One region of the Streptomyces sp. NPDC002054 genome, then DNA from elsewhere that is predicted to be linked to it. Evidence: riboswitches for the same ligand, from Rfam matches in the RefSeq annotation. Region 1 holds a riboswitch; each other region holds the start of a gene.

Region 1 (7,000 bases):
GGCCGCCACCGCGGCCAGGTCGTGGTCCACCGGCCCGACCTCCCTGCCCGCCTTGAACTCGACGCCGTCGGCCGTGGTGAACGCCAGCCAGGTCCGGCCCGTACGTCCGGTGGCCGCCTCGGCGGTCCGCCGGGCGACGCGCACCTCCGCACGAACCCCCCACACCTGCCGGCCCGGCGTCCGGGCATCGGCGCGCAGCGCCCGTACCCCGGCGGGCGGCCGGAGCACTACAAGGGCCAGCACGCCGGTGCTCAACAGCCCGATCACCGGCAGGAAGAACAGCAGCTCCGACCCGGGGAAGAAACGCGGCGCCCAGCCGCCCGCGGCATCCGCGGCATAGCGGGCGAGGACGCCCGGCTCGTCGACATAGCCGCCGAGCCCGGGGGAACCGGGGACGTGCAGGACCAGCACCCGGTCGCCGACCGTGGGGCTGCGGTCGAGCGTCGCACTTGTCACCCGTACCGACTCGTGGCCGCTCGCCGCGAGTCCGGGTACCCGTACGGTCAGGTCGGTCTGCGGACTCTCGCGGTGCACCGTCTCGATCCGGGCCTCGTCGACGATCGCGCCGGCCTCCCGCAGGACGGCGATCCGCCGCGCCTCGGCACCGTCGGGCCGCAGCCCCAGATCCACCAGCAGCATCGGCAGGAAGAGCACACAGCACACCAGCCCGGCCACCCGGAGCCGGCCGGCTGCCCGCCAGGGCATCCGGGCCGGCGGGCCCGCCGGCGGCTGAGCGGAAACGGCCCGCGGCGGCCGGACCGGCCGGACGGCCGCCCACACCCAGCCGGCCGCGCACAGCACCGCCGCCGACCCGAGCACGGCGAGCCACGGATCGGGCAGCGGCGGCCCCGCCCGGAACAGCGCCCGCCACAGCGCCACCGCCGCACACAGCAGAGCGCCCCCGCCCAAGGACCTGGTCGACCAGGTGCTTCTTCCCATGGGCGGGGACGCTAGCAAGAGCGGTTCGGACCGAGAGGTTCGGACCTGGAAGTTCGGACCTAGAAGTCCTCGTCCAGGTCGACCGTGCCCTCCACCGCGACCTGGTAGGCCGAGGGGCGGCGCTCGAAGAAGTTGGTCAGCTCCTGGACGCCCTGCAGCTCCATGAAGGAGAACGGGTTCTGCGAGCCGTAGACCGGCGGGAAGCCCAGCCGGACCAGCCGCTGGTCGGCCACGCACTCCAGGTACTCGCGCATGGACTCGGTGTTCATGCCCGGCAGGCCGTCACCGCACAGGTCGCGGCCGAACTGCAGCTCGGCCTCGACGGCCTCCTTCAGCATGTCGGTGACCTGCTGCTGGAGCGCGTCGTCGAAGAGCTCCGGCTCCTCCTTGCGGACCGTGTCCACGACCTCGAAGGCGAAGTTCATGTGCATGGTCTCGTCCCGGAACACCCAGTTGGTGCCGGTGGCCAGGCCGTGCAGCAGACCGCGCGACCGGAACCAGTACACGTACGCGAAGGCGCCGTAGAAGAACAGGCCCTCGATGCACGCCGCGAAGCAGATCAGGTTGAGCAGGAAGCGGCGCCGGTCGGCGGCCGTCTCCAGCCGCTCGATCTTCTCGACCGAGTCCATCCACTTGAAGCAGAACTGCGCCTTCTCGCGGATCGAGGGGATCTCCTCGACCGCGTCGAACGCCGCCGCGCGGTCGTCCGGGTCGGGCAGGTAGGTGTCCAGCAGCGTCAGATAGAACTGGACGTGCACGGCCTCCTCGAACAGCTGGCGCGAGAGGTACAGGCGCGCCTCGGGGGAGTTGATGTGCTTGTAGAGCGTCAGCACCAGGTTGTTCGACACGATCGAGTCGCCCGTCGCGAAGAACGCGACCAGGCGGCCGATCATGTGCTGCTCGGCCGGGGTCAGCTTCGCGAGGTCGGCGACGTCGGAGTGCAGGTCGACCTCCTCCACCGTCCAGGTGTTCTTGATCGCGTCCCGGTAGCGCTCGTAGAAGTCCGGGTAGCGCATCGGACGGAGGGTCAGTTCGAAGCCCGGGTCGAGAAGGTTCTTGTCGGTGGAGCTCATTACTGGCAGGCCTCGCAGGACTCGGGGTTCTCAAGGGAGCAGGCCAGCGCGTCGGCATCGACGGCCTGCGGGAGGGGGGTGGCGGCGGCGGGGACGGCGGCGCTGCCGGATGCGGCGCGGGCGATCTTCGTCGCCGGGCGGGACCGCAGGTAGTAGGTGGTCTTCAGACCCTGCTTCCAGGCGTACGCGTACATCGAGCTGAGCTTGCCGATGGTGGGCGTCTCCATGAACAGGTTCAGCGACTGGCTCTGGTCCAGGTACGGAGTACGGGCCGCCGCCATGTCGATCAGACCGCGCTGCGGGATCTCCCAGGCCGTCCGGTACAGCTCGCGGACCTCGGCGGGGATCCAGCCGAAGCCCTGCACCGAGCCGGAGGCGTCACGCAGCGCCTCACGGGTCTGCGCGTCCCACACGCCGAGCTGCTTCAGCTCCTCCACCAGGTACGCGTTGACCTGGAGGAACTCACCGCTGAGGGTTTCGCGCTTGAACAGGTTGGAGACCTGCGGCTCGATGCACTCGTACACGCCGGCGATCGAGGCGATGGTCGCCGTCGGGGCGATGGCGAGCAGCAGCGAGTTGCGCATGCCGCTCTTCGCGATCCGGGCGCGCAGCGCGTCCCAGCGCTCCGGCCAGTGGCGCTGCACGTCGTAGTGGTCGGGGTGCAGGACGCCCTGGGCGGTACGGGTCTGGGCCCAGGCCGGCACCGGGCCGTTGCGCTCGGCCAGGTCGGCGGAGGCCTCGTACGCGGCCAGCATGATCCGCTCGGCGATCTGCGTGGAGAGCGCCTGGGCCTCGGCGGAGTCGAAGGGCAGCCGCAGCTTGAAGAACACGTCCTGCAGGCCCATCGCGCCCAGGCCTACCGGACGCCACTTGGCGTTGGAGCGGCCGGCCTGCTCGGTCGGGTAGAAGTTGATGTCCACGACCCGGTCGAGGAAGGTCACGGCGGTCCGGACGGTCTCGTCCAGCCGCTCCCAGTCCATCGCCCCGCCCACGACGAAGGCGCCGAGGTTGACCGAGCCGAGGTTGCAGACGGCGGTCTCGTCGTCGTTGGTGACCTCGATGATCTCGGTGCACAGGTTGGAGGAGTGGACCACGGTGCCGGGCAGCGCGGTCTGGTTCGCGGTCCGGTTGGAGGCGTCCTTAAAGGTCATCCAGCCCTGGCCGGTCTGCGCCAGGGTGCGCATCATGCGGCCGTACAGCTCGCGGGCCGGCATGGTCTTCTTGGCCAGGCCCGCCGCCTCGGCCTTGGTGTACGCGGCGTCGAACTCCGCGCCGTACAGGTCCACCAGCTCGGGCACGTCGGCCGGGGAGAACAGCGACCAGTCGGCGTCGGCGTTGACCCGGCGCATGAACTCGTCCGGGATCCAGTGGGCCAGGTTCAGGTTGTGCGTACGGCGCTGGTCCTCGCCGGTGTTGTCGCGGAGCTCCAGGAACTCCTCGATGTCCGCGTGCCAGGTCTCCAGGTAGACGGCGGCGGCACCCTTGCGCCGGCCGCCCTGGTTCACGGCGGCGACGGAGGCGTCGAGGGTCTTCAGGAACGGCACGATGCCGTTGGAGTGCCCGTTGGTGCCGCGGATCAGCGAACCGCGGGCACGGATCCGGGAGTACGACAGGCCGATGCCGCCCGCGTGCTTGGAGAGCCGGGCCACCTGGTGGTAGCGGTCGTAGATCGAGTCGAGCTCGTCCAGCGGGGAGTCCAGCAGGTAGCAGGAGGACATCTGCGGGTGCCGGGTGCCGGAGTTGAAGAGGGTGGGGGAGGAGGGCAGGTAGTCCAGCCGGCTCATCAGGCGGTAGAGCGAGGCGACCTCCTCCAGGGCCTCGATGCTCTCGTTCTCGGCGAGACCGCAGGCCACGCGCAGCATGAAGTACTGCGGGGTCTCGATCACCTGACGGGTGATCGGGTGGCGCAGCAGGTAGCGGCTGTGCAGGGTGCGCAGGCCGAAGAAGCCGAACCGGTCGTCGGCGCCCTCGGCGAGGGAGTGCTCCACCAGGGCGTCGAGCCGGGTGCCGTGGGTCTCGACGAACGCGGCGGTGCGGTCGGCGATGAGCCCCTCGCGGTGGCCGACGGCGACGGACTCGGCGAAGGAGGCCGCGCCCTGCCCGGCCGCCTCCTCGGCGATGGCCAGGGTGAGCAGCCGGGCGGCGAGCCGGGAGTACGCCGGGTCCTCGGAGATCAGCCCCGCAGCCGCCTCGGTGGCCAGCCCGCGCAGCTCGGCCTCGTCCGCGGCCGAGCTCCGGCCGCGCAGGGCGGCGGCGGCGACCCGGCCGGGGTCGGTGTCGGGCAGGTCGGCCGTGAGTTCCGTGAGGGTCCGCAGCAGCGCGGCACCAGGGCCCCCGGACGAAGTCTCGGGCAGGTCGGACTCGGCTCGCGGTGCGGCAGGCGCGATGGTCACGGGGGGAGCTCTCCCTCACTCGGCTCCGGTCACCTTCGGCGGCGGGGCGTGAGGCAGCGCATGCGGGCGTGACGAGAACGTGTACAGCGCCGCATGGCGTCCACCGGCCCAACCGCGAGGCCCGGACGAATCGGCACCCGGACCGGTCGGTCTGGGCGCACCGTCGGCAGGTGCTCGGACTTGCGCGTCCCTTCTGGAGAAAGGTGCACTTCATACCGTTGCGGGACAGTTCCGGATTCGCACCGGATTCCCCTGCGGCGACAGCAGGGATGAGCATACATGTGGGGGGCCGTTGATGCGTGACCCCCCACATGTTGTGTCCGTGTCGGTCGGCGTGGTTACTGTCGCGGCGCGTTCAGTTCCAGTGCGTAGGTGCGCAGCGGGTGTGCGGCCGGGCTCTCCGCAGTGTGCAGGACCGGGTGCGCCGAGCGCGCCGAAGGGCCCCGCCGCAGGAGTCGGCGGGGCCCTTCGGGTACGGCTCAGCAGCAGCGGAAGCCGTTCCGCGGGTCCGCCTCGCGGGCGTCGGTGCGGGCCCGCTCGAAGGCGCGGCGGGTCATCACCTCCGCCGCCGGGTCGTGGCTGCGGGCGTGGGCGACGTACCGGTCGTACGCCGCCTCGCCCGAGAACTCCCGTACGAAGTACCGGACCCGGGCCAGCAGCCGCCGCGCGGAGCTCACGCCACCGGCTCCTTGACCTTGCCGCCGCCCGAGTCCAGGCCGGCGTCCGTGAGCTCCGCCCGCTCCTCGGCCGTCGGGAACATCCCGGCCGGGGCGACGATCTTCGACTCGGTCCACGGGACCTCGGACAGCTTCACCGACTCGGGCCGCGCGATGGCCTTGAAGCAGGTGCGGGTTGCGTCCGCCAGCACCACCAGGATCAGCAGCGCGAACAGCGCGCACAGCACCCCGTCCACGGTGGAGTTGGTGACCACGGTGTGCATGTCGTCCATGGACTTGGCGGGCGCCAGCACCTTCCCCGCCTCGATGCCGTCCTGGTACTTGTCGCGCTGGGCGAAGAAGCCGACCTTCGGGTCCTCGGAGAAGATCTTCTGGTAGCTCGCGGTGAGGGTCACCGCCGCGTCCCACACCAGCGGAACGCCCGTCACCCAGGCCCACTTCAGACGCCCGGACTTCACCAGCAGGGTGGTGCAGACCGCCAGGGCCACCGCGGCCAGCAGCTGGTTGGCGATGCCGAACAGCGGGAACAGCTGGTTGATGCCGCCCAGCGGGTCCTTGACGCCGACCCAGAGGAAGTAGCCCCAGCCGCCGACCACGATGGCACTCGCGAACCACACGCCCGGCTTCCAGCTGATGTCCCGGAAGGACTTGTGCACATTGCCGAGGGTGTCCTGGAGCATGAACCGGCCCACCCGGGTGCCCGCGTCCACCGTGGTCAGGATGAACAGCGCCTCGAACATGATCGCGAAGTGGTACCAGAACGCCTTCATCGAGGAGCCGCCGATCACGGCGGAGAAGATCTCCGACATTCCGAGTGCGAAGGTCGGCGCGCCACCCGTGCGGGAGAGCAGACTGGCCTCCTCCACATCCTTGGCGGCCTGGGTCAGCGCCTCCGGGGAGATGGCAAAGCCGAAGTTGGTCACCGCCTGGGAGGCCGACTCCACCGTGGTCCCGATGGCTCCGGCGGGGGAGTTGATGGCGAAGTAGAGCCCGGGCTCCAGGATGCACGCCGTGATCACCGCCATGACGGCGACGAAGGACTCGGTCAGCATCGCCCCGTAGCCGATCATCCGGACCTGGGTCTCCTTCTGGATCATCTTCGGGGTGGTGCCCGAGGAGACCAGGGAGTGGAAGCCGGACAGGGCACCACACGCGATGGTGATGAAGACGAAGGGGAACATCGAGCCGGAGAAGACCGGACCGTTGCCGCCCGCGGCGAAATCGGTGACCGCGGGCATCTTCAGCGTCGGCATCGCGATGACCACGCCGACGGCCAGCAGGGCGATGGTGCCGACCTTCATGAACGTGGAGAGGTAGTCCCGGGGCGCGAGCAGCATCCAGACCGGCAGCACCGAGGCCAGGAAGCCGTACCCGATCATCCAGAGGACCAGGGTCTCCTTCTCCAGGGTGAAGGTGCCGGCCAGCGAGGACTCAGCGACCCAGCCGCCCGCAACGATGGCGAGCAGCAGCAGGGCCACGCCGATGACGGAGACCTCGGTGACCCGGCCGGGCCGCAGGACGCGCAGGTAGAAGCCCATGAAGAGGGCGATCGGGATGGTCATGCCGATGGAGAACACGCCCCACGGCGAGTGCGCCAGCGCATTGACGATGACCAGCGCGAGCACCGCGAGCAGGATGATCATGATGGCGAATACGGCGATCAGCGCGGCGGCGCCGCCCACCGGGCCGATCTCGTCCCGGGCCATCTGGCCGAGCGAACGGCCGTCGCGCCGGGTGGAGAAGAACAGGGTGACCATGTCCTGGACGGCGCCGGCGAAGATGACGCCGGCCACGATCCAGATGGTGCCGGGCAGGTAGCCCATCTGTGCCGCGAGCACCGGGCCGACCAGCGGGCCGGCGCCGGCCACGGCGGCGAAGTGGTGGCCGAACAGCACTCGGCGGTCGGTCGGATGGAAGT
Region 2 (7,000 bases), on a different contig from region 1:
TGCGGCTGCCGGCCGCCCGCGGGTCCCCGCCGAGGGAGCCCGCCGAGGTGGCCCGCCCGTCGGTCACCACGACCAGCAGCGGGCGCCGCGAGGGATCGCGCAGCCGCTCGATGCGCAGCACCTCGTGCGCCTTGAGCAGGCCGGATGCCAGCGGGGTACGGCCGCCGGTGGGCAGCAGTTCCAGCCGGGCGGCGGCCGTGTCCACCGAGGAGGTGGGCGGCAGCGCCAGCTCGGCGCCCGCACCCCGGAAGGTGATCAGGCCGACCTTGTCCCGCCGCTGGTAGGCGTCCAGCAGCAGCGACAGCACCGCGCCCTTGACCGCGCTCATCCGCTTCCGGGCGGCCATCGAACCGGAGGCGTCGACCACGAACAGCACGAGGTTGCCCTCGCGACCCTCCCGGGTGGCCTGCCGCAGGTCGTCCTTGCGGATGACCAGACCGCGGCCGGCCCGGCCCCGGGCCCGCTGGTGCGGGGCGGCGGCCTGCACGGTCGCGGCGAGGTGCAGCTTCGTCAGCTGCCCGCGGGGGCGCTGGGAGCCGGTGGTACGGCCGTGCGCGGTCCGCGCCCGCGAGCGCCGGCCGGCGGCGCCCTCGCCCAGGCCGGGCACGCTCAGCATCCGGGTCCGGAACGGCTCGGACGCCCGTACGGCCGCCTGGACCGGCCCGTCCGCCGTGGTGTCCGCGCTGCTCGGGGGTTGTGGTGCGGAGTCCGCCGAGGGCTCCGGGCCCTGCTCCGGTCCGGGCCTGTCCCGGTCCTCCGGGCCCTGCGCGGCCCGGTCGTCCTCCGGCCCGGCCTGCGGCGGCACACCGCCGCCACCGTCCGGCCCGCCGTCGCCATCTCCGTCTGCGTCGCCGTCCGGGTCGGACCCGGGCTCCGGCTCGGGGTCCGGATCGGGTTCCGGCTCGTCGTCCGGGAAACCGTTCAGGATCTCGTCCAGCCGGTCCTCGTCCAGGCCCGGTGCGTCGAAGGGATTGCGCCGCCGCCGGTGCGGGAGCGCCAGCAGGGCGGCCTGCCGGACGTCCTCCTTCCGGACCTCCGTACGCCCGGCCCACGCGGCCAGAGCCGTCGCCGTCCGGGCCATCACGATGTCGGCCCGCATCCCGTCGACCTCGAAGCCCGCGCAGGTCGCCGCGATCTGCAGCAGTGCCACATCACCCAGCCGGACCCGCGGCAGCAGGGCCCGGGCGGCCACCACCCGGTCCCGTACCGCGGCCTCCTCCGCGGCCCAGCGGGCGGCGAAGCCCGCGGAATCGTCGTCGTAGGCGAGCCGCCGCCGTACGACCTCCACCCGCTGCTCGGGCTCGCGCGAGGCGGCGACCTCGACGGTGAGCCCGAACCGGTCGAGCAGCTGTGGGCGCAGCTCGCCCTCCTCGGGATTCATGGTGCCGACGAGCAGGAACCGGGCCGCGTGCCGGACGGACACGCCCTCGCGCTCGACGTAGGAGGCGCCCATGGCAGCGGCGTCGAGCAGGACGTCCACGAGGTGGTCGTGGAGGAGGTTGACCTCGTCCACGTAGAGGATGCCCCGGTGTGCGTCGGCCAGCAGGCCGGGCTCGAAGGCCTTCACGCCGTCGGCGAGGGCACGTTCGAGGTCGAGGGCTCCGACGAGCCGGTCCTCGGAAGCTCCGACCGGCAGCTCCACCATCCGGGCGGGCCGCTCGGCGGAGCTGCCGGACCCGTGGGGGCCGTCCGGGCAGCCCGGGTCGGGCGTGGCAGGGGCGCAGGAGAACCGGCAGCCGGGGACCACGTCCACCTGCGGCAGCAGGGCCGTCAGGGCGCGGACGGCGGTGGACTTGGCGGTGCCCTTCTCGCCGCGGACCAGCACCCCGCCGACCGCGGGGCTGACGGCGTTGAGGAGCAACGCCAGCCGGAGGTCGGTCTGGCCGACCACCGCGGTGAACGGGTAGGGCGTGCTCATGCGTGACTCCTTCGAAGGTGCGGCGGCTGGATGTGGCGCGGCGCCGCGCCGGTGCGGGGCCGGAGCCCCGGTTTCGGGAAGGGGTGGGTAAAGGGGCGGGTGGGGGAACAGCCCCGCAGGGCCCGGCCCGTCACGGTGCGCCCGGGGGCAGGAAGGGGAGGCCCGCCGGGGCGCCGGTCTCGATCAGGCGGAGCAGCGCATCGGTGTCCGCGTGTTCCTCGATCAGGTCGCCCAGCAGGTCCAGCTGTTCCTCCCGCAGGGAGGCGAAGGAGGTGTCCGGCGCCGGTACGAAGCGGCGGCCCGCAGCCGCGGCGACCTCCTGGAGGAACGCCCGGCGGAAGCCGTCCGACTCCAGCGAGCCGTGCCAGTGGGTGCCCCACACCGACCCCACCCGGCAGCCGTCCAGGAAGGGGTCCCCGCCCAGCACCTCGGCCACGCCGTGGTGGATCTCGTATCCGGTGACCGGTTCGCCGAGCGCCGAACCGGAGGGCCGGGCCAGGGTCTTCTCCCGGGCGAAGCGGACCCGGACCGGCAGCAGGCCCAGCCCGTCGACCACGCCCGCCCGCGATTCGACCTCGTCCTCGATCCGCTCGCCCAGCGCCTGGAAGCCACCGCAGATGCCCAGCACCGGCCGGCCTTCGGCGGCCCGCCGGGCCAGCGCATCGGCCAGCCCCCGCTCCCGCAGCCACTCCAGCGCCTTCACGGTGCCCCGGGTGCCCGGTACGACGGCCAGGTCGGCATCGGCCAGTTCCTCGGCCCGGTCCACGAACCGCACCACCACACCCGGTTCGGCCGCGAGCGCGTCCACGTCCGTGAAGTTCGACATCAGCGGCACCGCGCAGACCGCGACCCGCAGGACGTCCTCGCCCACCGGCGGAGCCACCAACGACTCGCGGACCGAGCCGCGCAGCGAGACCCGCAGGCCGTCCTCCTCGTCGATGCCCAGCCCGTGCCGGAAGGGCAGGACCCCGTACGTGGACCGGCCGGTGATCGACCGCAGCATCTCCATGCCGGGCTCCAGCAGGGAGACGTCACCGCGGAACTTGTTCACCAGGTAGCCGGCGATCAGCGACTGGTCCTCGGCCGACAGCAGGGCCGTGGTGCCGAAGAAGGACGCGAAGACCCCGCCCCGGTCGATGTCCCCGACCACCACCACCGGAAACCGCGCGGCCCGCGCGATCCCCATGTTCACGATGTCCGTGCGCCGCAGGTTGATCTCGGCCGGGCTGCCCGCCCCCTCGCAGATCACGGCGTCATACGTGCCCCGCAACTGCTCCAGGCAGTCCGTGACCACACCGAGCAACTGCTCCTGACGCCCGCCGTGGTAGCCGCGCGCACTCATCTCGCCCACCGGCTTGCCCAGCAGCACCACCTGGCTGCTGCGGTCGCTGCCGGGCTTGAGCAGCACCGGGTTCATCAGAGCCGTGGGCTCCACCCGGGCCGCCTGCGCCTGCATGGCCTGCGCCCGGCCGATCTCCGCGCCCTCGAGGGTGACGAAGGAGTTCAGCGACATGTTCTGGGCCTTGAACGGCGCCACCTTCACGCCCTGCCGGACCAGCCAGCGGCAGATGCCCGCCGTGACCACGCTCTTCCCGGCGTCCGAGGTGGTGCCGGCGACCAGCAGCCCCCCGCCGAGCCGCCCCTTGCTCACGCTGCTCGTGCTGCTCATGCGCGTCCCCTCCGTACCCGTGCGGCGAGCAGCCGGCCGCCGACGCAGGCGGCCAGCGCCAGCCAGGTCACCTGCCGGGACAGCCGTACCGCCCGTTCGATGTCGGCGACCTCCACCGGCCGCCCGGTGTCCCCGTTGAGCACCGCCCGGTGCTCCACCCGTCCCCCGTAGGCCAGGGTGCCGCCGAGCCGGACGCCCAGGGCACCCGCGAAGGAGGCCTCCACCGGGCCGGCGTTGGGGCTGGGGTGGGCCGCCGCGTCGGTGCGCCAGGCCCGGACCGCCCCCCGACGGTCCGGGCCGGCGACCACGGCGGCCAGCGCGGTCAGCCGGGCCCCCGGCCAGCCCGCGAGGTCGTCCAGCCGGGCGGAGGCCCAGCCGTAGCGCAGGTGGCGCGGCGACTTGTGGCCCACCATCGCGTCCAGGGTGTTCACGGCCCGGAAGGCGACCAGCCCGGGCACCCCGGCGACCGCACCCCACACCAGGGCGCCCACCACCGCGTCGGAGGTGTTCTCGGCGACCGACTCCACGACGGCGCGGGCGATCTGCTGCCCGTCCAGCGCCTGCGGGTCGCGCCCGCAGAGGTGGGGGAGGCGTTCCCGGGCCACCTCGGTGTCCCCGGCGGCCAGGGCGCCGCCGATGGCACGGGCCTCCCGGCCCAGTGAGGTCCCGCCGACCACGGCCCAGGTGGCGGCGGCGGTGAGGGCGATCCGGACGGCGGCGGGACGGGAGCGTACGGCGCGGGCGGCCAGCGCACCCGCGGCGGCTGCGCCTCCGGCGCACACCAGGGTGTGCACCACGCCCCGCGAGCGCCGGTCGCGCCAGAGGACGCGTTCGACGCCGGCGGCGGCTCGTCCGAAGGCGGCGACGGGGTGCCCGCGGCGTGGATCCCCGAGGATCCGGTCGCCGATCAGGCCCGCCGTCACGCCGTACGCGAAGACGCGATCGGCACGCATGGGGCAGGTATGTCCTCACTCAGGGTCCGCGCCCTGGTTCGACGTGTCCGGCGGCGAGAGTTCCTGGCTCCCGGCGGGCAGGGACGGCTGTCCGTGCTCCCCGGTGACAGTGGCGGGACCGCGCCGGATTCGCACCGGACTTCCTCTGCTGCCGCCGTAATGGCTCCGGCAGTCCACCACGCACCGCGATGGCCCGTCAACTTGCCGTTGACCTGCTGAAACGAGAACTCCCCCCGGGGCTGCCCGGGGGGAGTGACTCTGTGGTGCTTCGGGTGGTGCGGGGTGGGGCGGGGTGGTGCCCCGGGGACTCAGGCGACGATGAGCCAGATCCCGTACGTCACGGCCGCGGCGCAGAGCGCGAAGCAGGCGTACGCGCCGGTGCGGGCCAGGGTGGCTGCGCCGCCCTGCTCGGTGGCGGCCTCGTGCCGGGAGAGCCCCACCATGCCCAGGGTGAACAGGGCCACCAGAGCGACGGTGGCGGAGAGGCTGACTCCGAAGACGGAGCCGAGAGCTGCCCAGTCGATCTTCATACTGCCGAAACCTTCTCTGTTGGTCAGACCGCGGCGGCCGGAGCCGCCGGGGTCTCGCCGGGCGCGGGGGCGCTCGGGGCGGGGATGGTGGCCTTCAGGTCCTCGTCGGTGACCGCGGCGGTGGTGCCGGCCGGCGGCACGGTGACGGCCGCCATCGCGGTGGTGACCACGCCGGGCGCCTCGGCCGGGGTCTCCAGCTCGTTGACGTTGTTGTGGTCCACGACCTGGCGACGGGAGATCAGCCAGATGGCCAGGCAGGAGCCGACCAGGAAGACGGTGACGGCGGCGATGCCGATGTCACCGGTGCGCATGACCAGCTCGGCACCGGCCGAGACCAGCGCGGCGGCCGGCAGGGTCAGGCCCCAGGCGATGAACATGCGGGTCGCGGTGGACCAGCGGACCACACCGCCCTTGCGGCCCAGGCCCGCACCCATGACCGCGCCGGAGCACGAGTGGGTGGTGGAGAGCGAGAAGCCGAGGTTGGAGGAGGCCAGGATGACGCTGGCGGCCGAGGTCTGGGCGGCGAAGCCCTGCTGCGGCTGCAGGTCGGTCAGGCCCTTGCCCATGGTGCGGATGATGCGCCAGCCGCCGAGGTAGGTACCGAGCGCGATGGCCAGGCCGGCGGAGACGATGACCCAGACGGGCGGGTTGGAGCCGGGGGCGAGTGCCCCGCCGGCGACCAGGGCCAGGGTGATGATGCCCATCGTCTTCTGCGCGTCGTTGGTGCCGTGCGCGAGGGAGACCAGGCCCGCCGAGGCGATCTGACCGGCCCGGTAGCCCTTGGCCGAGGTCTTCTCGCCGACGTTCTTGCCGACCTTGTACGTGACCTTGGTGGCCAGCATGGCGGCCAGACCGGCGACGATCGGCGCGGCGATCGCGGGGATGAGCACCTTGGTGACCACCACGTCGCCGTTGACGGCGCCGATGCCCGCGGAAGCCACCGCGGCACCGATCAGGCCGCCCATCAGGGCGTGGGAGGAGCTGGAGGGGAGTCCGACCAGCCAGGTGATGAGGTTCCAGAGGATGGCGCCGACGAGCGCCGCGAAGATCACCTCTGGCTGGATGCCGTCCTCGTTGACCAGGCCCTTGGAGATCGTCTTGGCGACCTCCACGGACATGAACGCGCCGACGAGGTTGAGCACGGCGGACATGGCCACCGCCGTCTTGGGCTTGAGGGCGCCGGTCGAGATGGTGGTAGCCATCGCGTTGGCTGTGTCGTGGAAACCGTTCGTGAAGTCGAACACGAGAGCGGTAATGATCACGATCCCGAGGAGAAGCGTTATGTGCTCCATTTACCCAGGCTTCTGTTTGACGTCAGTGGCTCGGCGACCGTAGGCAACCTAGGTGAACTAAAAGTGAACTGAGACGGGCGGTGCGGTGTACCAGCCCGGCCCGGCTTCGGGATCCTCGTCCTGATTCTGCCGCCGATGGACCGATTCGTGCACGTCACACGCAGGTGAACGGAACCTTCCGGTGGGGCCGCCCCCGGTCTGGGGGTACCTTCCGGGTCCCCCGGAAGAGACCCAGATCACGTGCCCGGACGCCGCCTTTCAGGCCGTCCGGCCGATTCCGCTCCACTGGCCGGGGCTGCTCCGGCCGCCGAAACTGGAACAGTGCGACCCGCAACAGTGACGGCAGCCGCCGTCACCACCCTTCTGGTGGGTGCCGGAGCAGCCGCGGTCGCGGCCGGCCGGTACGCCGCCGACGCGGCCCTGCGGCCCGAACCGGGCCGCCCTCTGCCCGGCGGCCCCCGGCTCGTCGTCCACGGCACCGCCGGCGGCAGGGTCGCGCTCACCCGCTCCCTGGCCTCGCTGCGCCCGGGCACCTACGGACTGGACGCCCCCGGGGTGCACGCCGTGGTCGGCCGGGTCCTGCCGGACGCCCCGCACACCCCGGACACCGTCGTACGCCAGCTTCTCCGCGTCACCCA
Region 3 (7,000 bases), on a different contig from region 1:
CTCCGCCTCCTGCCAGAAGGGCACCTCATGCGCCAGACCGTCGCCCGCCGAGCCGTTGTCACCGCCGCCGCTCTCGGGCTCGTCCTCGCCACCGCGCCGGCCGCCGCCCAGGCCACGAGGTCACCACCGCGACCGGCGGCACGCACAAGTGCGACGGCACCAACGGCGGCGCGAACCCGACTGCCGTTCCCACCCCGACCGCTGCCCTCGACGACGCCGCGCGCAGAAACTACTTCGACTGGGACGGCACCTGGTACGCGTCCTTCGACGACTTCTCCGTCGACACCATCAAGCAGGTCAGCGGCGGCGGCTCGGCCAGGAGCGGGATCGGGCCGGAACGGTCGCGGTGACCGTTCCGGCCCGGGCGGGATCAGGCGTTGCCGGCCGCCGTCTCCGCGCGCACCTGCACGGCCGCCGCGACGAGGTTCTCCAGGGAGGCCCGCGTCTCGGGCCAGCCGCGGGTCTTCAGCCCGCAGTCGGGGTTGACCCAGAGCCGTTCGGCGGGAATCGCCTCACGGCCCTTGCGCAGCAGGGCCGCGGCCTCCTCGGTGGACGGGATGCGCGGGGAGTGGATGTCCCAGACGCCGGGGCCGACCTCCCGCGGATAGCCGGCGCCGGCCAGTTCGTCGGCCACCTGCATATGGGAGCGGGCCGCCTCCAGGCTGATGACATCGGCGTCGAGGTCGTCGATGGCCTGCACGATGTCGCCGAACTCGGCGTAGCACATGTGGGTGTGGATCTGGGTGTCCGGCCGGATGCCGCTGGTGGTCAGCCGGAAGGACTCGGTGGCCCAGGCCAGGTAGTCCGCATGGCCGGCGGCCCGCAGCGGGAGGGTTTCCCTCAGGGCCGGCTCGTCCACCTGGATCACCGAAGTACCGGCCGCCTCCAGGTCGCCCACCTCGTCGCGCAGGGCGAGGGCGACCTGCCGGGCGGTCTCGCCGAGCGGCTGGTCGTCCCGTACGAAGGACCAGGCGAGCATGGTCACCGGACCGGTCAGCATGCCCTTGACCGGCTTGGCGGTCTGCGCCTGGGCATAGGTCGTCCAGCGCACCGTCATCGGCTCCGGGCGGGAGATGTCCCCGGCCAGGACGGGCGGGCGGACGTACCGGGTGCCGTAGGACTGGACCCAGCCGTGCTGGGTGGCGAGGTAGCCGGTCAGCTGCTCGGCGAAGTACTGGACCATGTCGTTGCGTTCGGGCTCGCCGTGCACCAGGACGTCGATGCCGGCCTTCTCCTGGAAGGCGAGGACCTCGCGGATCTCGGCCTCGATCCGCTGCTCGTACGCGGCGCCGTCGATCCGGCCGGCCCGCAGGTCGGCCCGGGCGGTGCGGAGTTCGGAGGTCTGCGGGAAGGAGCCGATGGTCGTGGTGGGCAGCAGCGGAAGCCGCAGGTGGGCGCGCTGGGCGGCGGCCCGCTCCGGGTACGGCTGGGAGCGGCGGCCGTCGGCGTCGGTGATGGCCGCGGTCCGGGCGCGGACGGCCGGGTCGCGGGTGAGGGAGGAGTGGGCGCGGGAGGCCAGGTCGGCCCGGTTGGCGGCCAGTTCGGCCGCGATGGCGCCGGTGCCCCGGGCCAGGCCGCGGGCCAGGGTGGTGATCTCGGCGGTCTTCTGGCGGGCGAAGGCGAGCCAGCGGCGGACCTGTGTGTCGAGGTCGCGCTCGGCCCCGGCGTCCAGCGGTACGTGCAGCAGGGAGCAGGAGGCGGCGACGTCGACCCGGTCCGCGAGGCCGAGGAGGGTGGCGAGGGTGGCGAGGGACTTCTCGTAGTCGTTGAGCCAGATGTTGCGGCCGTTGACCACACCGGCGACCAGCCGCTTGCCGGGGATGCCTCCGATGGCGGCGAGGTCGGCCAGGTTGCCGGCGGCGGCCTCGGTGAAGTCGAGGGCGAGGCCGTCGACGGGCGCCTTGGCCAGCACCGGCAGGGCCTCGCCCAGCCGGTCGAAGTACGAGGCCACCAGCAGCTTGGGCCGGTCGGTGAGCGCGCCGAGTTCGCGGTAGGCGCGGGCCACGGCGTTCAGTTCGGCCGGGGTGCGGTCCTGGACCAGGGCGGGCTCGTCGAGCTGGACCCACTCGGCGCCGGCGGCGCGGAGCTCGGCCAGCACCTGTGCGTAGACGGGCAGCAGCCGGTCCAGCAGGGTCAGCGGGACGAAGTCGTCGGCGACCCCGGGCGCGGGCTTGGCGAGCAGCAGGTAGGTGACGGGGCCGACCAGGACCGGCCGGGCGGTGTGCCCGAGCGCGAGGGCTTCCTTCAGCTCGGCGACCTGCTTGGCGGGGTCGGCGGTGAAGGCGGTGTCGGGGCCGAGTTCGGGGACCAGGTAGTGGTAGTTGGTGTCGAACCACTTGGTCATCTCCAGCGGCGCCACGTCCTGGGTGCCGCGGGCCATGGCGAAGTAGCCGTCGAGGGCGTCGGCCTCGACGGCGGCGCGGTGCCGTGCCGGGATGGCGCCGACCATGACGCTGGTGTCGAGGACGTGGTCGTAGTACGAGAAGTCGCCGGTGGGCAGCTCGTGCAGGCCGGCCTCGGCCAGCTGCTGCCAGGTGTCGCGGCGCAGGCCGGCCGCGGTCTCTCTGAGGGCCTCGGCGGTGACGCGGCCCTTCCAGTAGCCCTCGACGGCCTTCTTCAGCTCCCGGTTCTGGCCTTGGCGGGGGTAGCCGTACACGGTGGCCTGGGCTCCCGTGGCTGCGGACGTGGTGGTCACGGAACTCTCCTTCGCGAGCATGTCTCCATGGACCCGGCGACGGGTCGGGGGCGCGAAAGGGGTGACCGACCGGACGGAGCCACGGGCGCGTCCGGATGGGTACGCGCGGGTGTCCGCCTGATCTGCACGCCGACCCGCCCACGAGGTCACCGGGATTCCGCACACGGCTGGGCGTGTGCGGGCAACGGGCAGGTCTTCGGACTCGCGGGCACGTCTCGTCGTGGACGAGGCTCCTACTGGCCGTCGCTTCCCAGACCCGGCCGGGTCCAGTGCGTATGACGGCGGTCGTTCCCGCTCACCGCTGCGGGGCAGTCCCGGATTCCCACCGGGTTCCCTCTTACGACGCATCCCGCCTGGCGGACGGGGCGAACCAGCTGCACCGGCCAGCCTAGAGGCCGGTTCCGCCGAGGGGATAGCGCAGTTCACATTCCGGACGGTGATCTGAGACACGCGAACGCGTGAACGCGCGAACGCCCACGGCAGAACGCGGAGCGGCTCACCAGGCCGCTCCGCGTTCTGCTCCGCCGACCGGGACCCTCATGCCCGGGTCGGCGCCTGCCGGGGCCCCTCAGCCCTGGCGGTACTGGTGGAACCCGCGCCCGGTCTTCCGGCCCAGCAGCCCGGCCTGCACCATGCGGCTGAGCAGCGGCGGCGGGGCGTACAGCGGCTCCTTGAACTCCTCGTAGAGGGCTGCGGCGATGGCGGCGACGGTGTCCAGGCCGATCAGGTCGGCCAGTTTGAGCGGGCCCATGGGGTGGGCGCAGCCCTGTTCCATGCCGGCGTCGATGTCGGCGGCGGTGGCGAAGCCGGATTCCGCCATCCGGACGGCCGACAGGAGATAGGGGATCAGCAGGGAGTTGACGACGAACCCGGCGCGGTCCTGGGAGCGGATCGCGGTCTTGCCCAGGGTGTCGCGGGCGAAGGCCTCGACGGCCGCGGCGGTCTCCGCCGAGGTGTGCAGGGAGGTCACCACCTCCACCAGCGGCAGCACGGGCACGGGGTTGAAGAAGTGCAGGCCGACCACCCGGTCCGCGCGGAGGGTGGCCATGCCCAGCCGCATGACGGGAAGGGCGGAGGTGTTGGTGGCGAGGACGGCCGACGGATCCTCCACGATCTTGTCGAGGGCGGTGAACACCTCCGCCTTGGCCTCGGGGTTCTCGGTCACGGCCTCGATCACGAGCTGCCGGTCGGCGAGGTCCTCCAGGTCTCCGGTGAACACCAGCCGGGCCAGGGCGTCCTCGGCCGAGAGCCGGTCGAGCTTGCCGCGCTGGACGGCGCGTTCCAGGGATACGGCGACGCGTTCGCGGGCAGCCCGGGCCGCGGTGGCGTCGGCTTCGGCCACCACCGTGTCCAGGCCGGCCCGGGCGCAGACCTCGGCGATGCCGGCGCCCATCTGGCCCCCGCCGACGATCCCGATGCGCTGGAAGCGGGTGGTCCGGGTCCGGGTGGTCCCGCTGCGGGCGGTCATGACGGCACCGGCGCGGTGGCGCGGCGGACCAGGTGGCGGGTGTAGGCCTCGGGGGTGAAGAAGGCGGGCAGCTCCGGGGCGAGGGCGGTACGGACGAACACCTCTCGGGCCTCCGCGGCCAGGGCGGCGGGGTCCTCGGCGGCCAGGGCCGCGCACTCCGCGTCGAGCAGGCGGGTCACGGTGGCGTGGTCCACGCTGCCGTGGCGGAGCCACTGCCAGATCTGGACCCGGGCGATCTCCGCGGTGGCCGCGTCCTCCATCAGCCCGTACAAGGCAACCGCTCCGCTGCCGCGCAGCCACGCATCGAAGTAGCGCAGGGCGACGGCGACGTTGGCGCGGATGCCCTCGTCGGTCGGCGGGGCGACGGTCCGGCGGACCGAGAGCAGGTCGGCGGCCGTGACCTCGACATCGCCGCGGGTGCGGTCCAGCTGGTTCGGCCGGTCTCCCAGGACGCCGTCGAAGACCTCGCGGCAGAGCGGCACGAGTCCGGGGTGGGCGACCCAGGAGCCGTCGAAGCCGTCCTCGGCCTCGCGTTCCTTGTCGAGGCGGACCTTGGCGAGGGCTGCGGCGTTGGCCTCGGCGTCCCGGCTGGGCACATGGGCGGCCATGCCGCCGATGGCGTGGGCGCCGCGCTGGTGGCAGGTGCGGACCAGGAGTTCGGTGTAGGCCCGCATGAAGGGGGCGGTCATGGTGACCTTGGCCCGGTCGGGCAGCCGGAAGTCGGTGCGGTGGCCGAAGGTCTTGATGAGGCTGAAGAGGTAGTCCCAGCGGCCGGCGTTGAGGCCGGCGCTGTGCTCGCGCAGCTCGTGGAGGATCTCCTCCATTTCGAAGGCGGCGGTAATCGTCTCGATGAGGACGGTGGCCCGGATGGTGCCGCGGGGGATGCCGAGCAGCTCCTGGGCGAGCACGAACACGTCGTTCCACAGCCGGGCTTCGTACCGGTTCTCCAGCTTGGGGAGGTAGAAGTACGGGCCGGATCCGGCGTCGATCTGGCGCTGCGCGCAGTGGAAGAAGTACAGGCCGAAGTCGACGAGGGAGGCGGGCACGGGGCGCCCGTCGATCTCCAGGTGCTCTTCGGTGAGGTGCCAGCCGCGCGGGCGGACCGTGATGGTCGCCAGCTGCTCGCCGAGGCGGTATTCCTTGCCCTCGGGGGTGGTGAAGTCGATGCGCCGGTCGATGGCGTCGCTGAGGTTGAGCTGGCCGTCGATGACGTTGGCCCAGGTCGGGGCGGTGGCGTCCTCGAAGTCGGCCATCCAGACCTTGGCGCCGGAGTTGAGGGCGTTGACGGTCATCCGGCGTTCGGGGGGTCCGGTGATCTCCACGCGGCGGTCGGTGAGGCCGGGGGCCGGCGGGGCGACGCGCCAGTCGGGGTCCTCGCGGATCGCGCGGGTGGCGAGCGGGAAGCCGAGCGGGGTGCCGTGGGCGAGGTGGCCGGAACGGCGGCGGCGCTCCTTGAGGAGTTCCAGGCGGCGGTCCGCGAACGCGGCGTCGAGCCGGCCGATGAACTCCAGGGCCTGGGGCGTCAGGATCTCCTCGTGGCGCTCACCCGGTGCGCCGAGAACCCGGACGCTGCTGGTCAGGGGAGGGAGGGACATGCGGTTCTCCTCAGCGGGGGCGGGTGCCCGACGGGGACGTCCGTCGGGCACCGGGTAACCGGGTACCGGCGGGTTTTAGTGGAACTGCTCTTCCTCGGTGGAGCCGGAGAGCGCGGTGGTCGAGGAGGCCGGGTTGACGGCGGTGGAGACGAGGTCGAAGTAGCCGGTGCCGACCTCGCGCTGGTGCTTGACCGCGGTGAACCCCTGGGCCTGGGCGGCGAACTCGCGCTCCTGGAGGTCGACATAGGCGGTCATGCCCTGCTCGGCGTAGCCGCGGGCGAGGTCGAACATGCCGTGGTTGAGGGAGTGGAAGCCGGCCAGGGTGATGAACTGGAACTTGTAGCCCATCGCGCCGAGTTCGCGCTGGAACTTGGCGATCTGGTCGTCGTCCAGGGCCGCCTTCCAGTTGAAGGACGGGGAGCAGTTGTAGGCGAGCATCTGGTCCGGGTACTGCGCGTGCATCGCCTCGGCGAACTCGCGGGCCTGGGCGAGGTCCGGGGTGCCGGTCTCCACCCAGATCAGGTCGGCGTGCGGGGCGTAGGCGAGGCCGCGGGCGATGACCGGGGCCATGCCGTTCTGCACCCGGTAGAAGCCCTCGGCGGTGCGCTCGCCGGTGGTGAACTGCGCGTCGCGCTCGTCGACGTCGCTGGTGAGGAGGTTCGCGGCGAGGGCGTCGGTGCGGGCGATGATCAGGGTGGGGGTGTCCGCGATGTCGGCCGCGAGGCGGGCGGCGTTGAGGGTGCGGATGTGCTGCGAGGTGGGGACGAGGACCTTGCCGCCGAGGTGGCCGCACTTCTTCTCGGAGGCGAGCTGGTCCTCGTAGTGGATGCCGGCCGCACCCGCCGCGATCATGGCCTTGGTCAGCTCGAAGGCGTTGAGCGGGCCGCCGAAGCCGGCCTCGGCGTCGGCGACGATCGGCGCCAGCCAGTCCGTCGTGTCGGTGCCGCCCTCGGCGGTGGCGATCTGGTCGGCGCGCAGCAGGGCGTTGTTGATCCGGCGCACCACCTGCGGGACCGAGTTCACCGGGTACAGGCTCTGGTCGGGGTAGGTGTGGCCGGCCTGGTTGGCGTCGGCGGCCACCTGCCAGCCGGACAGGTAGATCGCCTGGAGTCCGGCCCGGACCTGCTGGACGGCCTGGCCGCCGGTCAGGGCGCCGAGGGCATGGATGTAGTCCTGCTCGTGCAGCTGGCGCCACAGGCGCTCGGCGCCGCGCCGGGCCAGGGTGTGCTCCTCGCGGACGCT
Region 4 (7,000 bases), on a different contig from region 1:
CTCGGGCCAGCAGTTCAAGGTGTCCGCCGAGAGCCTGACGGGCGAGGGCTTCGTCCAATACGGCAGCGTGGACGTCAACGCCCGCGACGAGCTCATCCCGGTGGCGGTCACCGCCATCAGGGAAGCCAAGCTCCACAGCCTCTGCCAGTCGGTGGTCACCTCGCTCCCGGTGATCGGCGACATCTCGCTCAACCTGACCGCCGGCCAGAAGACCCCGGTCGAGGCGACGAACCTGTTCGTCGACGCCACCCAGCTGTCCGGCAACGCCACCTTCACCAACATCGAGATCGGCCGCGACGCCTCCACCCTGGACAAGGGCCCCACCGACGCCCAGGGCATGCAGGACCTGTTCGCCCAGCAGGCCGACACCGTCAGCATCACCGATCTGCAGCAGACCGCCTGGGCGACGAACGCCGGCACCTTCAAGCTCTCCGGCCTGAACCTGAAGATCAGCAAGGGCAAGAAGGAATGCTTCTGAGGTTCCGGCGGTGGCGGCGCAGCCGGCCGTTCTGGGGCGGGCTCTTCGCCGCCCTGGCCGGAGCCGAGATCTGCGTCCTGCCGCTCGCCCCGCTGAAGGTCATGCTCACCCAGGGCGTGGCGGGCATCCCGTCCGTGCTGATGGGCCTCGTGATGATCGTGCTCGGTCTCACCGTCTGGTTCGCCCCGCACTACCGCGCCCTCGCCGGGGTCCTCACCACCCTCATCGCCACCGCCGCCCTGGTCTTGTCCAACCTCGGCGGATTCCTGATCGGGACCCTGCTGGGCATCCTCGGCGGCGGCCTGATGTTCGCCTGGCAGCAGACCCCCTCCGCTGCACGCACCCCCTCCCCGGCAAGCACCCCCTCCCCCACCCCCACCGCCGTACCGCACTCCGATCCCCAAGGAGCACAGCCATGAGCCGTACCCGCACCACCTTCGCCCTCGGACTCGCCACCGCCGGCGCACTGACCCTCGGCGCCGCCGCGGCCACCGCCGCACCGTCCCCCGCACCCTTGCCGGCGGCCGGTTCCACCACCGTCACCCCGGCCGGGCACGCCTTCCAGGCCACCCTCAGCGGCAAGGCCACCCTCAAGGCCGGCGCCGTCACCGTGACCTGCACGGTCTCCGTGTCCACCGGCACCGTCCCGGCCGCACCCGGCAACCACAACCCGGCCGGCCCGGTCTCCTCGCCGATCTCCGCACCGACCTACAGCTCCTGCACGGCGAGCCTGCCGGGGGTCACCCCGACCGTCACCACCAGCGGCGCCTGGCAGGTGTCCATGCAGCACGGGTCGCCGATCACGGCCACCATGACCGTCCCGACCGGCGGCCTGGTGCTGAAGACCACCGGCCTGGCCTCCTGTACGGTCGTCACCGCGCCCACCGCCCCGGCGAACGTCCCCGGCACCTGGACCAACGGCTCCCCGTCCACCCTGACCTTCACCAACGCCTCGGTGCCGGTCAAGGTCACCGGCGGGTTCGGCTGCCCCACCAGTGCGACCTCCTCCACCTTCAACGCCGTCTACAAGGTGGCCGACACCACCGACCCGTCCCAGCAGATCACCGTCGCGCCGTAACGTTTCCTCAAACCCGGATACCTCAGGGCAGATAGACGATGCTGGGCGCGCCGGTCGTAGGATGGACGCCGATCCGGGTCCGTACGCCGTACACCTCGCCCAGCATCTCCTCGGTCAGCACCTCGGCCGGGGTCCCGGAGGCCACCACCCGCCCCTCGTGCAGGAGGCACAGCCGGTCGCAGAAGGAGGCGGCCAGGTTGAGGTCGTGCAGCACCAGCAGACCGGTGGCGGGCAGGCCGCGCACCAGCGCGAGGACCTCCAACTGGTAGCGGATGTCCAGGTGGTTGGTCGGCTCGTCGAGGGCCAGCAGACCCGGGTCCTGGACCAGGGCCCGGGCGACCAGGGCGCGCTGCCGCTCCCCGCCCGAGAGCTCGTCGAAGGTCCGCTCGGCGAATGCCGGGATGCCCACCGTGCGCAGGGCCTCCTCGGTCCGGCGTACGTCCGCGGGGCCGTCCTGCTCCCAGAAGCGCTTGTGCGGGCTGCGGCCCATGGCGACCACCTCCCGGACCGTCAGCCCGAAGGTGCCGCTCGCGTCCTGCGGGACCACGGCCACCCTGCGGGCCCGTTCCCTGACGGTGAGGGAGGCGGCGTCCCGGCCGTCGAGCAGGATCCGGCCGGCGGTGGGCCGCAGCGTGCCGTACACGCAGCGCAGCAGGGTGGTCTTGCCGCTGCCGTTGGGGCCGGCCACGCCGACGGTCTCACCGGGGCGGGCGGTCAGGTCGATCCCGTGCAGCAGGGTGTGGCCGCCGGTCTCGTAGCGCAGTCCCTCGATGCGCAGTTCGGCGGGCGCGGGCGTCATCCGAGGACCCCTTCGGCGCGCGAGGACCGCCGCAGCATCCACAGGAAGAACGGTCCGCCGACCAGCGCGGTGACCACCCCGACCGGTATCTCCTCGGGTGCGGCGGCGGTACGGGCGACCAGGTCGGCCAGCACCAGGAACACCGCCCCGCCGAGCGCGGCCACCGGCAGCAGCGCCCGGTGCCCGGCGCCCACCGCCATCCGGGCGGCGTGCGGGATCATCAGCCCGACGAAGCCGATCGCCCCGCTGTAGGCCACGAGCACGCCGACGACCAGCGAGGCCAGGACGAACACCGCGGCGCGGAACCGTCCGGTGTCCAGGCCCAGGGTCTGCGCGCCCTCCTCGCCCGCGAGCAGCAGGTCGAGGGGCCGAGCCAGGGCGAGCAGCAGCCCGGTGCCCAGCAGCAGGGCGGCGGCGGGCAGGGCCAGTTCGTCCCAGCGGGCGCCGCCGAGGCCGCCGAGCGTCCAGAACAGCACCAGGCGGACCTGGTCGGCTTTGGCGGCGAGCACCAGGACCAGGCTGGTGAGGGCGGACAGGACGTACTGGACGGCCACCCCGGCCAGGATCAGCCGTCCGGTGGTCATGCTGCCGCCGCGCCGGGCCATCGCGTACACGGCGACGAGGGCGCCCAGTGATCCGGCGAAGGCGGCGGCGGGCAGGGTCACGGTGGTTGCCAGTCCGGCGCCGACCCCGAGGACCAGGACGCAGACGGCGCCCGCCGAGGCTCCGGAGGAGGCGCCGAGCAGGAACGGGTCGGCGAGCCGGTTGCGGACCAGGGCCTGGAGGACGGTTCCGGTCACGGCCAGCCCGGCGCCGACCACCGCGCCGAGCAGCACCCGTGGCATCCGGACGTCCCAGACGATGGCGGCGAAGGCGCCGGTGCGCTGCCCGCCGAGCACGATGTCGAGGACCTGTCCGGGCGGGATGCGGACCGGGCCGAGGGCGAGCCCGGCGACGGCGGAGCCGAGCAGTGCGGCGGTGAGCACCGCGAGGACGGCCGGGGTGCGACGGGTCACGCCGCGTCGGGGTGCAGCTGGCGGGCCAGGGACTCGACGGCGTCGTCGACGCGCACCCCGAGCACGGCCGAGGACAGCGGGAGGACCACGAACCGCTTGTTCTTGACGGCCGGGACCTGGGCGAGGGCCGGGTCGTTCAGCAGGCGCTGCTTCTTGGCCTCGACGGGGGTGCCGCCGTAGTCGTAGATGAGGATGACCTCGGGCTTGCGCTCGATGACCTGTTCCCAGGACACGTCGCCGAAGGTGTCCTTGAGGTCGGCGAAGACGTTGGTGCCGCCGGCCCGGGTGATGATCTCGTTGCCGATGCCGTTTCCGCCGGAGGTGGAGGCGGCGCTCTCTCCGCCGTCGTAGGCGAAGACGGCGGGCCGGTTCTTGCCGGCCAGTTTCTGCGCCACGGCGTCGATGCGCCGCTGCTGATCCTCGATCAGCCGGGCGCCGCGCTCGGGGACTCCGAAGGTGCGGGCGACTTCGGTGATCTCGGTCTTGAGCTGGTCGAGTCCGACCGGGCCGGTGGCGCAGTACTCCACGCTGAGGCGGGTGTTGATCCCGCTCTTCTGCAGGCCTGCCCGGTCGCGGCCGGCCGCCTTGTCGAAGGCGCTGGCGTAGCCGCCGTAGACGAAGTCGGGGTTGGCGGCGAGCAGTTGCTCCTTGGAGGGGTACTCCTTCGCCAGCACCTTGATCTTGTCGTAGGCGGGCCGGTAGACGGGGAGGATCGCGTCGTCGAGGTAGGCGGTGCCGACCATGCGGTCCTGGAGGCCGAGGGCGAGCAGGATCTCGGTGGTGTGCTGGGTGAGGGTGACCGCGCGCCGGGGCGGTTCCCGATAGGTGGTATCGACCCCGCAGTTGGTGGTGGTGTACGGGAATCCGGGCGCGGCGGCCGGCTCCCCAGCGGTGTCCTCCTTGGCACCGGCGCAGCCGGCCAGCGGTATGAGGAGGGCGAGTGCGGCGAGGGCGCGCAGGGCGGCGGCGCGCGGGTGGGTCAGGACCACGGGATGCCTCTCCGGGGGATCCTCGTCCCCTGGTCGAAGTGAAGAACGAAAAGAGGCGGCGCGTCAGTGTCTGACTTCCGGATCCCGCGGGGGACCAGGTCACAGTGGCGGGACCGCACCGGGTTCGCACCGGTTTCCTGATCTGCGCCGCCTGGGGTGACGCGGGCCAGTCTGCCAGACCGCAGCTGCGGCACCGGACTGCGGGCCCGACTTGCACTGCGTTCAAGTACTGGTCTATCGTTCCACTTGAACACAGTGCAAGTGGAACGACCGACCACGCACCGACAAGGGGACCCGCATGTCCGAGCACACGTTGTCCGCGTTATCCGCGCTGGTAGAGGCCAAGGCAGAGGAGTTCGCCATTCCCGGCATCTCCGTCGGGGTATGGGCGGACGGGCAGGAGGTGTTCGCGTCCCACGGCGTGACGAGCATCGACAACCCGCTGCCGGTCGACCGCAGGACGCTCTTCCAACTGGGGTCGGTGTCGAAGACCTTCACGGCGACCGCGCTGATGCGCCTGGTCGAGAGCGGCCGGGTCGAACTGGAGGCGCCGGTGCGCCGCTACGTTCCCGAGCTGGTGCTCTCGGACCCGCAGGCCGCGGACCGGATCACCGTGCTGAACCTGCTCAACCACACCGGCGGACTGGACTGGGGGGTCATCGCCGACACCGGGGACGGGGACGACGCCCTGGCCGCCTACATCGCGCTGATGGCCGAGGCGAAGATGGCCGCCCAGCCCGGCACCCGCGCCTCCTACAGCCAGTCCGGCTACAACCTGGCCGGGCGGGTCCTGGAGAAGGTCACCGGCCAGACCTACGAACAGGCCGTCGCCGAACTGGTCCTGGAGCCCCTCGGACTCTCCGACACCCTCTTCGCTCCCGCCGACGTCATGACCCGGCGGTTCGCCGTGGGCCACGACCAGGACGAGGACGGCACCCTGTCCATCGCCCGCCCCTGGCGGGTCCCGCGCGCACACAACCCCGGCGGGGGCATCGCCTCCTCGGCGGCGGACCTGCTGCGCTGGGCCCGGTTCCACCTCGGCGACGGCCGTGCGGAGGGCGGCGAGCCCGTCCTGGACGCCGGGCTGCTGCACCGGATGAAGGAGCAGACCGTCGCCCTGCGGAGCAGTAGCCAGGGTGACGCCCTCGGTATCTGCTGGTTCCTGCGCGATGTGGACGGGGTCCGCACGGTCGGCCACGGCGGGTCGGCGATCGGCCAGTTCTCCGAGTTCCTCATGGTGCCCGAACGGAACTTCGCCGTGGTCGCGATGTCCAACGCCGGCCCGAACGGCATCCCGTGCAACCAGGCCGTCGTCCGGTGGGCGCTGCAGACCTGGCTGGGGGTGACGGACCGGGACCCGGAGCCGCTCCCGCACGACGCGGCGCGGGCCGGCGAGCTGGTCGGGACGTACGACATCGACGCGATGACCCTCGTCATCGGCACCGACGGGGCGGGCCTGACCCTCGACGTCCGGATCAAGCCGGAGATCCGCGCGGCCTCCGACACTCCCCTGCCGGCGGACCACGCACCGGCCGATGTCGGCCTGCTGCCCGGCGACAAGGACGAATACGTCGTCACCAGCGGAGGCCTGCAGGGGCAGCGCGGCTACTTCACGCGCGACGAGAGCGGCACGGTCGTGGGCATCGACCTCGCCGGCCGGCTGTTCCGACGGCTTCCGGCACCGGCAGCCACCCCCTCCCGGTGAACGGCCGCCCGGTGCCGGACTGCCGTTCACCGGGAAGGCCGTTCACCAGGTCACCGGCAGGCTGACCACCCCGTGGAAGTCCGAGTCGGTACGCAGCGGAACCTCCTCGGCCGGGATGGCCAGGCGCAGGCCGGGGAACCGCTTGAACAGCTCGACGAGGGCGACCCGGACCTCGACCCGGGCCAGGTGCTGGCCGAGGCACTGGTGGATGCCGTGACCGAACGTCAGCTGCCCGGCGGCCTGCCGGCGTACGTCGAGGACGTCGGGATTCGGGTACTTCTCCGGGTCCCGGTTGGCGGCCTGGACGGCGAGGGTGATCGTGTCCCCGGCCTTCACCGTCCGGCCGGCCAGCTCGACGTCCTCCAGGGCGGTCCGCATCCCGGTGTCGGTGATGGTCAGGTAGCGCAGCAGCTCCTCGACCGCCTGGTCGGCACGCTCCGGCTCGGCCTGCAGCGCGGCCAGCTGATCGGGGTGGGTCAGCAGGGCGTAGACACTCAGCCCGATCATGTTGGCGGTGGTGTCGAAGCCCGCACCGAGCAGCAGTGCACCGATGTTGGTGAGTTCCTCGTCGGTGAGGTCGCTGTCGGTCAGTTCGCTCAGCACGTCGTCGGTGGGCTTGGCACGCTTGGCCAGGACCAGCTCGCCCAGGAACTTCTGAAGCTCGCCGTAGGCGGCGAACTGCGCCTCCGGACCCTGGCTGTTGTCATTGGTGGCGATCGCCTGGCGTTCGAAGAACTCCCGGTCCTCGTACGGGACTCCGAGCAGCTCGCACATCATCTGCGCCGGGATGGGCAGTGCGAACTCCTGGAACAGGTCGACCGTCGGCCCCTGTCGCTCCATGGCGTCCAGGCGCTCGGCGGTCACCTGCTCCACGCGCTCGGTGAGCAGACGCATCCGGCGGGTGGTGAACTTGCCCGCCAGCAGCCGCCGGTAGC

What was found. Region 1 has a riboswitch for cobalamin ahead of ABT123_RS29355 (ribonucleoside-diphosphate reductase subunit alpha). Riboswitches for the same ligand answer to the same signal wherever they lie in the genome.
Region 2: linked by a shared signal. The riboswitch ahead of ABT123_RS18775 (cobalamin biosynthesis protein) and the one ahead of ABT123_RS29355 (ribonucleoside-diphosphate reductase subunit alpha) in region 1 are both predicted to bind cobalamin.
Region 3: linked by a shared signal. The riboswitch ahead of metE (5-methyltetrahydropteroyltriglutamate--homocysteine S-methyltransferase) and the one ahead of ABT123_RS29355 (ribonucleoside-diphosphate reductase subunit alpha) in region 1 are both predicted to bind cobalamin.
Region 4: linked by a shared signal. The riboswitch ahead of ABT123_RS31430 (ABC transporter substrate-binding protein) and the one ahead of ABT123_RS29355 (ribonucleoside-diphosphate reductase subunit alpha) in region 1 are both predicted to bind cobalamin.

The regions. Positions count from the first base shown of each region.
Region 1 covers NZ_JBEOXT010000037.1:40,296-47,295, reverse strand. Annotated here, with positions in the region: gene ABT123_RS29365 (hypothetical protein) at 1-340, shown strand, start outside; gene ABT123_RS29360 (ribonucleotide-diphosphate reductase subunit beta) at 999-2,012, opposite strand; gene ABT123_RS29355 (ribonucleoside-diphosphate reductase subunit alpha) at 2,012-4,405, opposite strand; cobalamin riboswitch at 4,554-4,682, opposite strand; gene ABT123_RS29350 (YbdD/YjiX family protein) at 4,885-5,082, opposite strand; gene ABT123_RS29345 (carbon starvation CstA family protein) at 5,079-7,000, opposite strand, start outside.
Region 2 covers NZ_JBEOXT010000018.1:59,997-66,996, reverse strand. Annotated here, with positions in the region: gene ABT123_RS18785 (putative cobaltochelatase) at 1-1,918, opposite strand, end outside; gene ABT123_RS18780 (cobyric acid synthase) at 2,049-3,587, opposite strand; gene ABT123_RS18775 (cobalamin biosynthesis protein) at 3,584-4,540, opposite strand; cobalamin riboswitch at 4,576-4,733, opposite strand; gene ABT123_RS18770 (hypothetical protein) at 4,849-5,070, opposite strand; gene ABT123_RS18765 (inorganic phosphate transporter) at 5,094-6,362, opposite strand; gene ABT123_RS18760 (alpha/beta hydrolase family protein) at 6,684-7,000, shown strand, end outside.
Region 3 covers NZ_JBEOXT010000020.1:41,291-48,290, reverse strand. Annotated here, with positions in the region: partial or broken gene ABT123_RS20340 (DUF4430 domain-containing protein) at 28-317, shown strand; gene metE (5-methyltetrahydropteroyltriglutamate--homocysteine S-methyltransferase) at 371-2,716, opposite strand; cobalamin riboswitch at 2,866-3,085, opposite strand; gene ABT123_RS20330 (3-hydroxybutyryl-CoA dehydrogenase) at 3,264-4,163, opposite strand; gene aceB (malate synthase A) at 4,160-5,758, opposite strand; gene aceA (isocitrate lyase) at 5,834-7,000, opposite strand, start outside.
Region 4 covers NZ_JBEOXT010000043.1:8,525-15,524, forward strand. Annotated here, with positions in the region: gene ABT123_RS31405 (DUF6230 family protein) at 1-478, shown strand, start outside; gene ABT123_RS31410 (DUF6114 domain-containing protein) at 469-897, shown strand; gene ABT123_RS31415 (hypothetical protein) at 894-1,556, shown strand; gene ABT123_RS31420 (ABC transporter ATP-binding protein) at 1,579-2,355, opposite strand; gene ABT123_RS31425 (FecCD family ABC transporter permease) at 2,352-3,371, opposite strand; gene ABT123_RS31430 (ABC transporter substrate-binding protein) at 3,368-4,354, opposite strand; cobalamin riboswitch at 4,405-4,541, opposite strand; gene ABT123_RS31435 (serine hydrolase domain-containing protein) at 4,659-6,065, shown strand; gene ABT123_RS31440 (cytochrome P450) at 6,108-7,000, opposite strand, start outside.